2 regions of the Streptomyces sp. NPDC023527 genome follow, and region 1 is predicted to be linked to the other one. Evidence: predicted binding sites of a transcription regulator. Region 1 holds the regulator's gene; the other holds the start of a gene.
What was found. Region 1 encodes HrcA, which represses chaperone genes, less so after heat shock. Its sites were predicted from a motif close to TTNGCACTCNGNNNNNCNGAGTGCNAA; they were not measured.
Positions count from the first base shown of each region.

Region 2: groES (co-chaperone GroES) is a predicted target of HrcA. The motif match lies at 2,497-2,523, and genes of this name have one in related genera.

Region 1 is NZ_JBVHJJ010000002.1:449,414-454,587, forward strand. It holds gene ACZ303_RS05505 (Uma2 family endonuclease) at 1-519, shown strand, start outside; gene ACZ303_RS05510 (DUF3097 domain-containing protein) at 516-1,340, opposite strand; gene ACZ303_RS05515 (MBL fold metallo-hydrolase) at 1,442-2,110, opposite strand; gene hrcA (heat-inducible transcriptional repressor HrcA) at 2,369-3,385, shown strand; gene dnaJ (molecular chaperone DnaJ) at 3,386-4,525, shown strand; gene ACZ303_RS05530 (nitronate monooxygenase) at 4,660-5,174, shown strand, end outside.
Region 2 is NZ_JBVHJJ010000003.1:398,363-403,536, forward strand. It holds gene ACZ303_RS08735 (SDR family NAD(P)-dependent oxidoreductase) at 1-215, shown strand, start outside; gene groL (chaperonin GroEL) at 286-1,908, opposite strand; gene groES (co-chaperone GroES) at 2,038-2,346, opposite strand; gene ACZ303_RS08750 (polysaccharide deacetylase family protein) at 2,759-3,628, opposite strand; gene ACZ303_RS08755 (GbsR/MarR family transcriptional regulator) at 3,708-4,463, opposite strand; gene ACZ303_RS08760 (hypothetical protein) at 4,687-4,845, shown strand; gene ACZ303_RS08765 (THUMP-like domain-containing protein) at 4,936-5,174, shown strand, end outside.

The DNA.
Region 1 (5,174 bases):
AACTTCGAGGCTCCCGAGGGCTGGCGAGCTGAGCTGCTGCGGGGGGAAATCGTGATGATGTCGGCGCCTGGCAAGGTGCACAACATGAACGTCCTCTTCGTTCAGAGGCAGATCCTTTCTGATCGCTGGTATCCGCTCCAGACGCAGGACATCACCATCCCGGGTGAAGCGAGTGAGCCGATCCCGGATCTTGTGGTGGTCGGCCCCGAAGAGATCGAGGACTCCAGTCGCATCATCCCCGCACCGGCGGTCACTTTGGTCATGGAGGTGGTTTCGAAGAGCAGCGTCTACCGCGACTATTCGCTCAAGTCCTCCATGTACGCGGCCGGGCGGGTGCCCGCGTATTTGATCGTGGATCCGATCAAGTCCAGCTGTCTCCTGCTCACCGAACCCACAGGTGTCGGCGATGAGGCGAGTTACCTGAACCAGCGCACATGCAAGTTCGGAGACTCGCTGCGTATCGACGCGCTCGACCTCACCCTGGACACGTCCATGCTGCGGAGCCTTCCCAGCACCTAATCGACCACCGTCACAAAGTCGATCAGCTCCTCCACCCGCCCCAGAAGCTCCGGCTCCAGGTCCTTGTACGACCGCACGCAGCCCAGAATCCGCTGCCAAGCGGCCCCCGTGTTCGCCGGCCACCCCAGCGCCCCGCACACGCCCGTCTTCCAGTCCTGCCCCCGCGGCACCCGCGGCCACCCCGCGATGCCCACCGAGGACGGCTTCACCGCCTCCCACACGTCGATGTACGGGTGGCCCACGACCAGCACGTGTTCGCCCGTCACCTCCGCCGCGATCCGGGACTCCTTCGAGCCCGGTACGAGGTGGTCGACCAGGACCCCCAGCCGCGCATCCGGGCCCGGGGCGAAGGAGCGCACGATGGCCGGCAGGTCGTCGATGCCCTCCAGGTACTCCACGACCACGCCCTCGATGCGCAGGTCGTCACCCCAGACCCGCTCCACGAGCTCCGCGTCGTGGCGCCCCTCGACATAGATGCGCCCGGCGCGTGCCACCCGCGCCCGCGCACCGGGTAGTGCGATGGAGCCGGACGCGGTCCGCTGCGGCGTGCGGGGGCCCTGCGCGCTCGGGCGTACGAGCGTGACGACGCGCCCCTCCAGGAGGAACCCGCGCGGCTCCATCGGGAACACCCGGTGCTTGCCGAAGCGGTCCTCCAGGGTGACGGTCGGTCCCTGCGCCGTCTTCTCACAGCGGATCACGGCGCCGCAGAAGCCCGTGGTGACCTCCTCGACGACGAGATCGGGTTCGGCCGCGACCTCGGGGGCGGGGGTGTTCTTCTTCCAGGGCGGGGTCAGATCGGGCCCGTACTCTCTGCTGCGCATGCGGGCCATTGTGGATCACGGAAGGGGCCGCGTCCCAGACCCCGCGAGACGGCCCTCGCGCTCACGCCAGGGTCTCCGCGCTCACGCCACGGCCCCCGCGCTCACGCCACGCCGAAACGCTCCGCCAGCGCGTCCCGCTGCCGCCGCACGTACCCGGCGTCCACCACCGCCCCGTGCCCCGGCACGTACACCGCGTCCTCGCCGCCCAGCGCCAACAGCCGGTCCAGCGCCGCCGGCCACTGCCGGGGGAGCGCGTCCGGGCCCGCCTGCGGCTCGCCGGACTCCTCGACCAGGTCGCCGCAGAACACGACCTCGGGCGCCCCGCCCGAGCCCGCGACGAGCACCACCAGGTCGTGCGCGGTGTGGCCCGGTCCGACATTGGCCAGCAGCGCCTGCCGGCCGCCGCCCAGGTCGAGGGTGAGCTCGCCGGAGACCAGGTGTTGGGGGCGTACGAGCAGCTCGACGGCCTCGTCGGCGGCCTCGGGCGCCATGCCGTGCCGCACCGCGTCCCGGCGCAGCTCGTCGCGCTCGCGCGCGAGCAGGTCGTCGAGCCCGACCGCCCCGTACACCCGCGCCCCCGAGAACGCGGCGGTGCCGAAGACATGGTCGAAGTGCGGATGTGTGAGAGCGATATGCGTCACTGTGCGGCCGAAGAGCCCGTCCACCTCCCGGCGGACCTCCGCGCCCTCCCGTACGGTCGATCCGGTGTCCACGAGCAGCACGCCCGTCTCACCCGCGATCACCCCGATCGTGGCGTCCCACACGGGCATTCTGCGGCGTGCGACCCCTGGCGCGAGCCGTTCCCAACGCGCTGTCGCCTGATGGCTTTCCATACCAGGACGCTAGCCGGAGCGCGGTACCGTTGCCCGCCCGGTGGGCATACCGCGGGTGTGGGTCGGGCACGCGGCGGGGACGGCTCTTGCCCTGGCCGTGGTGCACGGCCGTACACTGGCTGGAGGGATCTGGCACTCGTGACCTTTGAGTGCCAGGGAAGGACCCCGTAAGACGGTGGACTGGAGGTGCGCGCGGTGCTGAGCGAACGCAGGCTCGAAGTGTTGCGCGCCATCGTCCAGGACTATGTGGGCACCGAGGAGCCCGTCGGCTCCAAGGCCCTCACCGAGCGGCACCGCCTGGGCGTGTCCCCGGCCACGGTGCGCAATGACATGGCCGCGCTGGAGGACGAGGGCTTCATCGCCCAGCCCCACACGAGCGCCGGCCGCATCCCGACCGACAAGGGCTACCGCCTCTTCGTCGACAAGCTGGCGGGCGTCAAGCCGCTGTCGACGCCGGAGCGGCGTGCCATCCAGAACTTCCTCGACGGCGCGGTCGACCTCGACGACGTCGTGGGCCGCACGGTCCGGCTGCTGGCGCAGCTGACCCGGCAGGTCGCGGTGGTGCAGTATCCGTCGCTGACCCGCTCGACCGTGCGCCACGTGGAGCTGCTCTCGCTCGCTCCCGCCCGCGTCATGCTCGTCCTGATCACGGACACCGGCCGGGTCGAGCAGCGCCTGGTCGACTGCCCGGCGCCGATAGGGGAGACCTCGCTCGCGGACCTGCGGGCGCGGCTCAACAGCCGGGTCGTCGGGCGGCGGTTCGCGGATGTGCCCCAGCTGGTGCAGGACCTCACCGAGTCCTTCGAGCAGGAGGACCGGGGAACCGTTTCCACGGTCCTCGCGACCCTGCTGGAGACGCTGGTCGAGGAGACCGAGGAGCGGCTGATAATCGGCGGTACCGCCAATCTCACCCGCTTCGGTCACGACTTCCCGCTGACGATCCGGCCCGTGCTGGAGGCGTTGGAGGAGCAGGTCGTCCTGCTGAAGCTGCTCGGCGAGGCCACGGATTCGGGCATGACGGTGCGAATCGGTCATGAGAACGCTCATGAGGGATTGAACTCCACATCGGTCGTCGCCGTCGGCTACGGTTCGGGCGACGAGGCAGTCGCCAAACTCGGCGTGGTCGGACCGACCCGCATGGACTACCCCGGAACGATGGGAGCGGTACGCGCAGTGGCACGTTACGTCGGACAGATCCTGGCGGAGTCGTAAGTGGCCACGGACTACTACGCGGTCCTGGGCGTACGGCGTGATGCCTCGCAGGACGAGATCAAGAAGGCCTTCCGCCGCCTCGCCCGCGAGCTGCACCCGGACGTCAATCCGGACCCCAAGACGCAGGAGCGGTTCAAGGAGATCAACGCCGCTTACGAGGTGCTCTCGGACCCGCAGAAGAAGCAGGTCTACGACCTCGGTGGCGACCCGCTCTCCGCGTCCGGCGGTGGCGGTGGCGGCGCCGGTGGTTTCGGCGCGGGCTTCGGCAACTTCTCCGACATCATGGACGCCTTCTTCGGCCAGGCGTCGCAGCGCGGTCCGCGCTCGCGCACCCGCCGCGGCCAGGACGCCATGATCCGTCTCGAAGTGACCCTCGACGAGGCCGCCTTCGGCACGACCAAGGAGATCCAGGTCGACACCGCCGTCGTCTGCACCACGTGCAGCGGCGAGGGCGCGGCCCCCGGTACCTCCGCGCAGACCTGTGACATGTGCCGCGGCCGCGGCGAGGTCTCGCAGGTCACCCGCTCCTTCCTGGGCCAGGTCATGACCTCCCGGCCGTGCCCGCAGTGCCAGGGCTTCGGCACCGTGGTGCCGACCCCGTGCCCGGAGTGCGCCGGCGACGGCCGTGTTCGCTCGCGCCGCACGCTGACCGTCAAGATCCCGGCCGGCGTCGACAACGGCACCCGCATCCAGCTCGCGGGCGAGGGCGAGGTCGGCCCCGGCGGCGGCCCCGCCGGCGACCTCTACGTCGAGATCCACGAGACCCCGCACCCGACCTTCCAGCGGCGCGGCGACGACCTGCACTGCACGGTCACCCTCCCGATGACGGCCGCGGCTCTCGGCACCAAGGTGCCGCTGGAGACCCTGGACGGCGTCGAGGAGATCGACATCCGGCCGGGCACGCAGTCGGGCCAGTCGATCCCGCTGCACCAGCGCGGCGTCACGCACCTGCGCGGCGGCGGCCGCGGTGACCTCGTCGTCCACGTCGAGGTGATCACCCCGAGCAAGCTCGACCCGCAGCAGGAGGACCTCCTGCGCCAGCTCGCGAAGCTGCGCGGCGAGGAGCGCCCGATGGGCGAGTTCAAGCCGGGCCAGCAGGGCCTGTTCTCGCGGTTGAAGGACGCGTTCAACGGGCGGTAGACGTCTCTTCGTAAGCGGGGCGGGCCGGATCTTCCGGACCGCCCCGTTTTCGTGGGCCGCGGCCCGGGGCGGAGCCCCGGGAACGCCCGTCCGGCAGGGCCGACGACCACATCGTCCTGTGACACGATGTGGTCATGGCTTTTGAATCCAGGGGGGCGGCCGCGCTGACCGGTCTGCACCGGCACCCGATCGTGCAGGCCCCCATGGCCGGCGGCGCCTCCGGCCCGCCGCTCGCCGCGGCCGTCTCCGAAGCCGGCGGCCTCGGCTGCCTCGCCGCCGGTTACAAGACGCCGGCCGCGATGTACGAGGAGATCAAGCAGCTCCGCGCCCGTACCACCAAGCCCTTCGGCGTGAACCTCTTCATGCCGCAGCCCCCCGCCGCCGACCCGGCCGCCGTCGAGGTCTACGCCGAGCAGCTGGCCGGCGAGGCCGCCTGGTACGAGACGCCGCTCGGCGACCCCGACCAGGGCTGCGACGACGCGTACGACGCCAAGCTCGCGATCCTCCTCGACGACCCGGTTCCGCTGGTCTCCTTCACCTTCGGCTGCCCGACCGCCGCGGTCGTGGAGTCGCTGGCCGAGGTCGGCACGCTGACGGTGGTGACCGTGACGTCGGCCGCCGAGGCGCGGGCCGCGGAGCAGGCGGGCGC
Region 2 (5,174 bases), on a different contig from region 1:
AGCGGGCCGGGATGGGGACGGACAACGTCCCGAACTGGCTGTGGCTGGACGCCGACAAGGTGGTCGCCGCGGCGCTGCGCGACCTGGGCCAGGGCAAGTCGCTGTCCATTCCGGACCCGCGGTACAAGGCCATCACCGGTCTGATGCGGCTGGCCCCGCGCGGCGCGGTGTCCCGGGCGTCGTCCTCGACGGGCCGCAAGTACGGACCGAAGTAGGCGGCAGGAAGAACGCCGAGGCCCGGCGCCCCCGAAGGGGTGCCGGGCCTCGGTCGTGCGGCGTCAGCGCCTAGTGGGAGTGACCGTGGCCGTGGCCGGCCTCGGGCTCCTCGTCGGCCGGCTTCTCGACGACCAGGGTCTCGGTCGTGAGCAGCAGCGACGCGATGGACGCGGCGTTCTCCAGCGCGGAGCGGGTGACCTTGACCGGGTCGATGACGCCGGCCTTCACCAGGTCGCCGTACTCGCCGGTCGCGGCGTTGAAGCCCTGGCCCTTGTCGAGCTCGGCGACCTTGGAGGTGATGACGTAGCCCTCCAGGCCGGCGTTCTCGGCGATCCAGCGCAGCGGCTCGACGGCGGCGCGGCGGACCACGGCGACACCGGTGGCCTCGTCGCCGGTCTTGCCCAGGCCGCCCTCCAGCACCTTGACGGCGTGGACGAGCGCGGAGCCACCACCGGAGACGATGCCCTCCTCGACCGCGGCGCGGGTCGCGGAGATGGCGTCCTCCAGACGGTGCTTCTTCTCCTTGAGCTCGACCTCGGTGGCCGCACCCACACGGATGACGCAGACGCCACCGGCGAGCTTGGCGAGGCGCTCCTGGAGCTTCTCGCGGTCCCAGTCCGAGTCCGTGGACTCGATCTCGGCCTTGATCTGGTTGACGCGGCCGAGGACGTCCTCGTGGCTGCCGCCACCGTCGACGATGACCGTGTCGTCCTTGGTGATCGTCACGCGGCGGGCGGTGCCCAGCACGTCCAGACCGGCCTGGTCGAGCTTGAGGCCGACCTCCTCGGCGATGACGGTGGCACCGGTGAGGGTGGCCATGTCGCCGAGCATCGCCTTGCGGCGGTCACCGAAGCCGGGCGCCTTGACGGCGACGGCGTTGAAGGTGCCACGGATCTTGTTGACGACGAGGGTGGAGAGCGCCTCGCCCTCGACGTCCTCGGCGATGATCAGCAGCGGCTTGCTGGCGCCACCCTGGATGATCTTCTCCAGCAGGGGCAGCAGGTCCTGGATCGAGGCGATCTTGCCCTGGTGGATCAGGATGTACGGGTCGTCGAGGACGGCCTCCATACGCTCCTGGTCGGTGACCATGTACGGCGACAGGTAGCCCTTGTCGAAGGCCATGCCCTCGGTGAAGTCGAGCTCCAGGCCGAAGGTGTTGGACTCCTCGACGGTGATGACACCGTCCTTGCCGACCTTGTCCATCGCCTCGGCGATGAGCTCGCCGACCTGCTTGTCCTGGGCGGACAGCGCGGCCACGGCGGCGATGTCGGACTTGTCGTCGATCGGGCGCGCGGTGGCGAGCAGCTCGTCGGAGACGGCCTTGACCGCGGCGTCGATGCCCTTCTTCAGGGCGGCCGGGGAGGCGCCGGCGGCGACGTTGCGCAGGCCCTCGCGGACCAGCGCCTGGGCCAGCACGGTGGCGGTGGTGGTGCCGTCACCCGCGATGTCGTTGGTCTTGGTCGCCACCTCCTTGACGAGCTGGGCACCAAGGTTCTCGTACGGGTCGTCGAGCTCGACCTCGCGCGCGATGGTGACACCGTCGTTGGTGATGGTCGGAGCGCCGAACTTCTTGTCGATGACGACGTTGCGGCCCTTGGGGCCGATCGTCACCTTGACCGTGTCGGCCAGCTTGTTGACGCCGCGCTCGAGGGCGCGACGGGCGTCCTCATCGAACTTCAGGATCTTCGCCATGAGTTGCTTCAAGTCCTCTCAAACGAACTGCGCCCCGGGCGCCCGGTTGTTTAGACGCGGGAACCAGGGGCGCAGATCAAAAACAGCTGGGTGCAGTACCGGATCCGGGGAGCGACCCCGGACCCCCGGCTACTTCTCGACGATCGCGAGAACGTCGCGGGCCGAGAGGACGAGGTACTCCTCGCCGTTGTACTTCACCTCGGTACCGCCGTACTTGCTGTAGAGCACGACGTCGCCGACGGTCACGTCGAGCGGAAGACGGTTGCCGTCCTCGAAGCGGCCCGGGCCCACGGCCAGGACGACGCCCTCCTGGGGCTTCTCCTTCGCGGTGTCCGGGATGACCAGGCCAGAGGCCGTGGTCTGCTCGGCGTCGAGCGGCTGGACCACAATGCGGTCCTCGAGCGGCTTGATGGCAACCTTGGAGCTGGCGGTCGTCACGATCCGACCTCCCCCTTCGGAGATCTCACGGGGTTAACTGTCTGAGGTGGCGACCAGGTCGGATCCGTCGTCGCGGGTGCCGGAGCTGCCCGTCGCCGTGTCTGGCACTCCCCGGTGGAGAGTGCCAACGGAGCCGAGACTATGACGCGGTTAGCACTCGGTCAAGCGGAGTGCCAATTCGCCGTGCGGCGGGCTCGCGGTTCCCTCGGGGTTTCCCCGTGCGGGAGCCGGTCGTACGGGCGCGGCGGCGCCCACGCCGCGGCCGCACGCGGCATACCGGCCGGTCAGGGCCGATCGGCTTCGCGTTCGGGCGGGGAGAGGACGCGGGAATGGATCTGCCCGCGCGCCGGGCGGCGTAACCCTCCGCGGGAATCGTCATACGGAATCCCCGGCGGCGGGCGGATCGCCGCTCTCAGACGTAGTCCTCCAAGCGGGCCACCGTGTAGCCCTGGCGCTGGATGCTGCGGAGCATGTTCGTCGTCATCCGGGTCATCGACGTGCCCTTGAGTTCCTGGGGGCCGCGGAAGTGGGCGAGGACGATGTCGCCGGGGCGCAGGCCGTCGCCCTGGGCGTAGCGCATGTCGTTGATCTGCATGGTCGCCTCCCACAGCACGACCGACTTCACCCCGCAGCCGGCCGCGGCGGTCAGCGTCGCGTCGTTGTAGTTGCCGTACGGCGGCCGGAACAGCGGCGGCCGGGTGCCGAACCGCTTCTCCAGCGCCTCCTGCTGGCCGCAGATCTCGCGGCGCTGGGCGTCGGGGCCCAGGGTGCGCAGGTTGGGGTGGGAGAGCGTGTGGTTGTGGACGCCGTTCCCGGAGGCGGCCTTCAGCTGGTCGAAGTAGCCGTAGCCGCGGCCCGCGCGGGCGATGTCGTCCGTGAGGAACATCGAGATCGGCAGCTTGAGCTCCTTGACCATCTTCACGAACTCGGGGTTCTTCTCGGCCCCGTCGTCGATGGTGATGAAGACGACCTTGTCCTGGGTGGGCACCCGCCGGATGACCTTGGGCGTCTCCCCCGCCTTCATCCCGTCCGTCAGCTTCTTCGCGGGCGGCTTCGGCGGTGCGGCGAGCGGCTTGTCCAGGCCCCAGCGGCGGTACGCGTCGTCGGGCGTCGCGGAGGCGCCGGGGGCGGCCGGGCCGCTCGTACGGGCGGAGGGGCCCGCCTTGTCCGAGCCGGAGGCGCCGGACGACGAGCCGGAGCACCCCGAGAGCAGACCGGCGAGGAGGAGGGCGGCGGACAGCGTGGGGAGGGCGACCCGAAGGCCGGATATAGGCGAGCTCACCCGCTCGATTCTTGTGCACGCGTTCGAGACGGTGATCGGCGGGCGAGGCGACGCGACCGCTCGGCGGGCCCCGCTGCTTCTATCCGCGATCCGAATGCGACGCGGCGGTGCCGTCCGAAGGCTTTTCGGGTTCGGTGTGGAGGATCTCGCGGGCCTGCTCCGCGGCGCGGGCGATGCTCTCGCTGACGAAGTCGACGAAGCGGGCGATGTTCTCCAGGCGGGCGGCGGCCGGGGTGTCGCGGCCGAGGACGGAGACGCCCTGCCGTGCGATCTCGACGAGGTGGGCGGTGGCGCGGGCGCTGGCCATCATCGACTGGTACCAGACGTCGTCGTCGACCACGTAGCGCTCGCGGCGGCGTTCGTCGCGTTCCCGGCGGACGAGGCCCTGGCCTTCGAGGAACGCGATCGCCTTGGAGACGGACGCCGGGCTGACCTCAAGGCGATGGACGAGTTCGGACGCGGTGAGGCTGCCCGCGTCGGTGAGGGTGAGACAGGCCAGCACCCGGGCCATCATCTTGGGCACGCCCGAGGCCATGAGGACGGTGGTGAACGTCTCCTCGTACTCCCGCACGGCCCCGGCGTCGCGTCCGTGGACCTGCTCGGGTGCCCGCGCCTCCCGGGGTGCGGGCTGCCTTCGGCGTTGGGCGCGGCGTTCGGTGGCGCGGTGGGCCAGCTCGGCGCGGTAGGCGGTGGGGCCGCCGTTGCGCGTCACCTCACGCGTGATCGTCGAGGTGGGGCGGTCGAGACGTCTGGCGATCTCCGCGTAGGCGAGGCCGTCGGCCAGCCCCAGCGCGATCTGCTGGCGTTCCTGCTGGGTGAGCCTGCCTCCCGGCATCGCGGTCTCCTTCGTGGTCCGTGGAGCCTCCAGCATAGCGTTCACCTCCAATCCATTGCAACGAACAGATGGCCATCATTGCATTAATCCATAGACCCGTTGCAACGATTTCCTGGCTGTAACCTGCATAAATGACGATTGTGCGCAACGATAACGTTAAAGGATATTTGAATGCAACGTAGCTTTTCCCTCGTTCGAAACAACGAGTCGCAAGGAGAGCGCCATGCAGAAGTTCGACACCTCCGCCCCGGTCGCCACCGCCTACGTCCGCAAGCGCTGCTGGGACTTCCTGGTGCGCGAGCTGATGGGCACGCGCCCGCCCGCCTACCGCCCCGCCCCCATCCCCATCGGCCCCGAGTTGCTCGGCGAGCTGTTCGCCTGAGCGTGTCAGGAGCCCGGAGCCGTGGCCGTGGTCCGGGCGGACACGCCGGGCCCGTCCCCTCGCTCCTCGGCGTCGGCGAGAATGAGACACGTGCCCGCACCGAACACGCCGACGACCGACGCCACCGGCGCCTTCGCCGCCCTCCTCACCGACGAGGGCCGGCGGCTCCTCGACGAGCTGCGGGAGTACGACCCCGCGAAGGAGCTCGCCACGGCGACCCGGCTGCGCCGCGAGTACCCCGCCGAGCTGGTGTCCGCGGCCCTCGGCCAGGCGCGGCTGCGGCAGCGCGCGGTCGCGAAGTTCGGTGCCGAGGACGCGTACCGCATGTT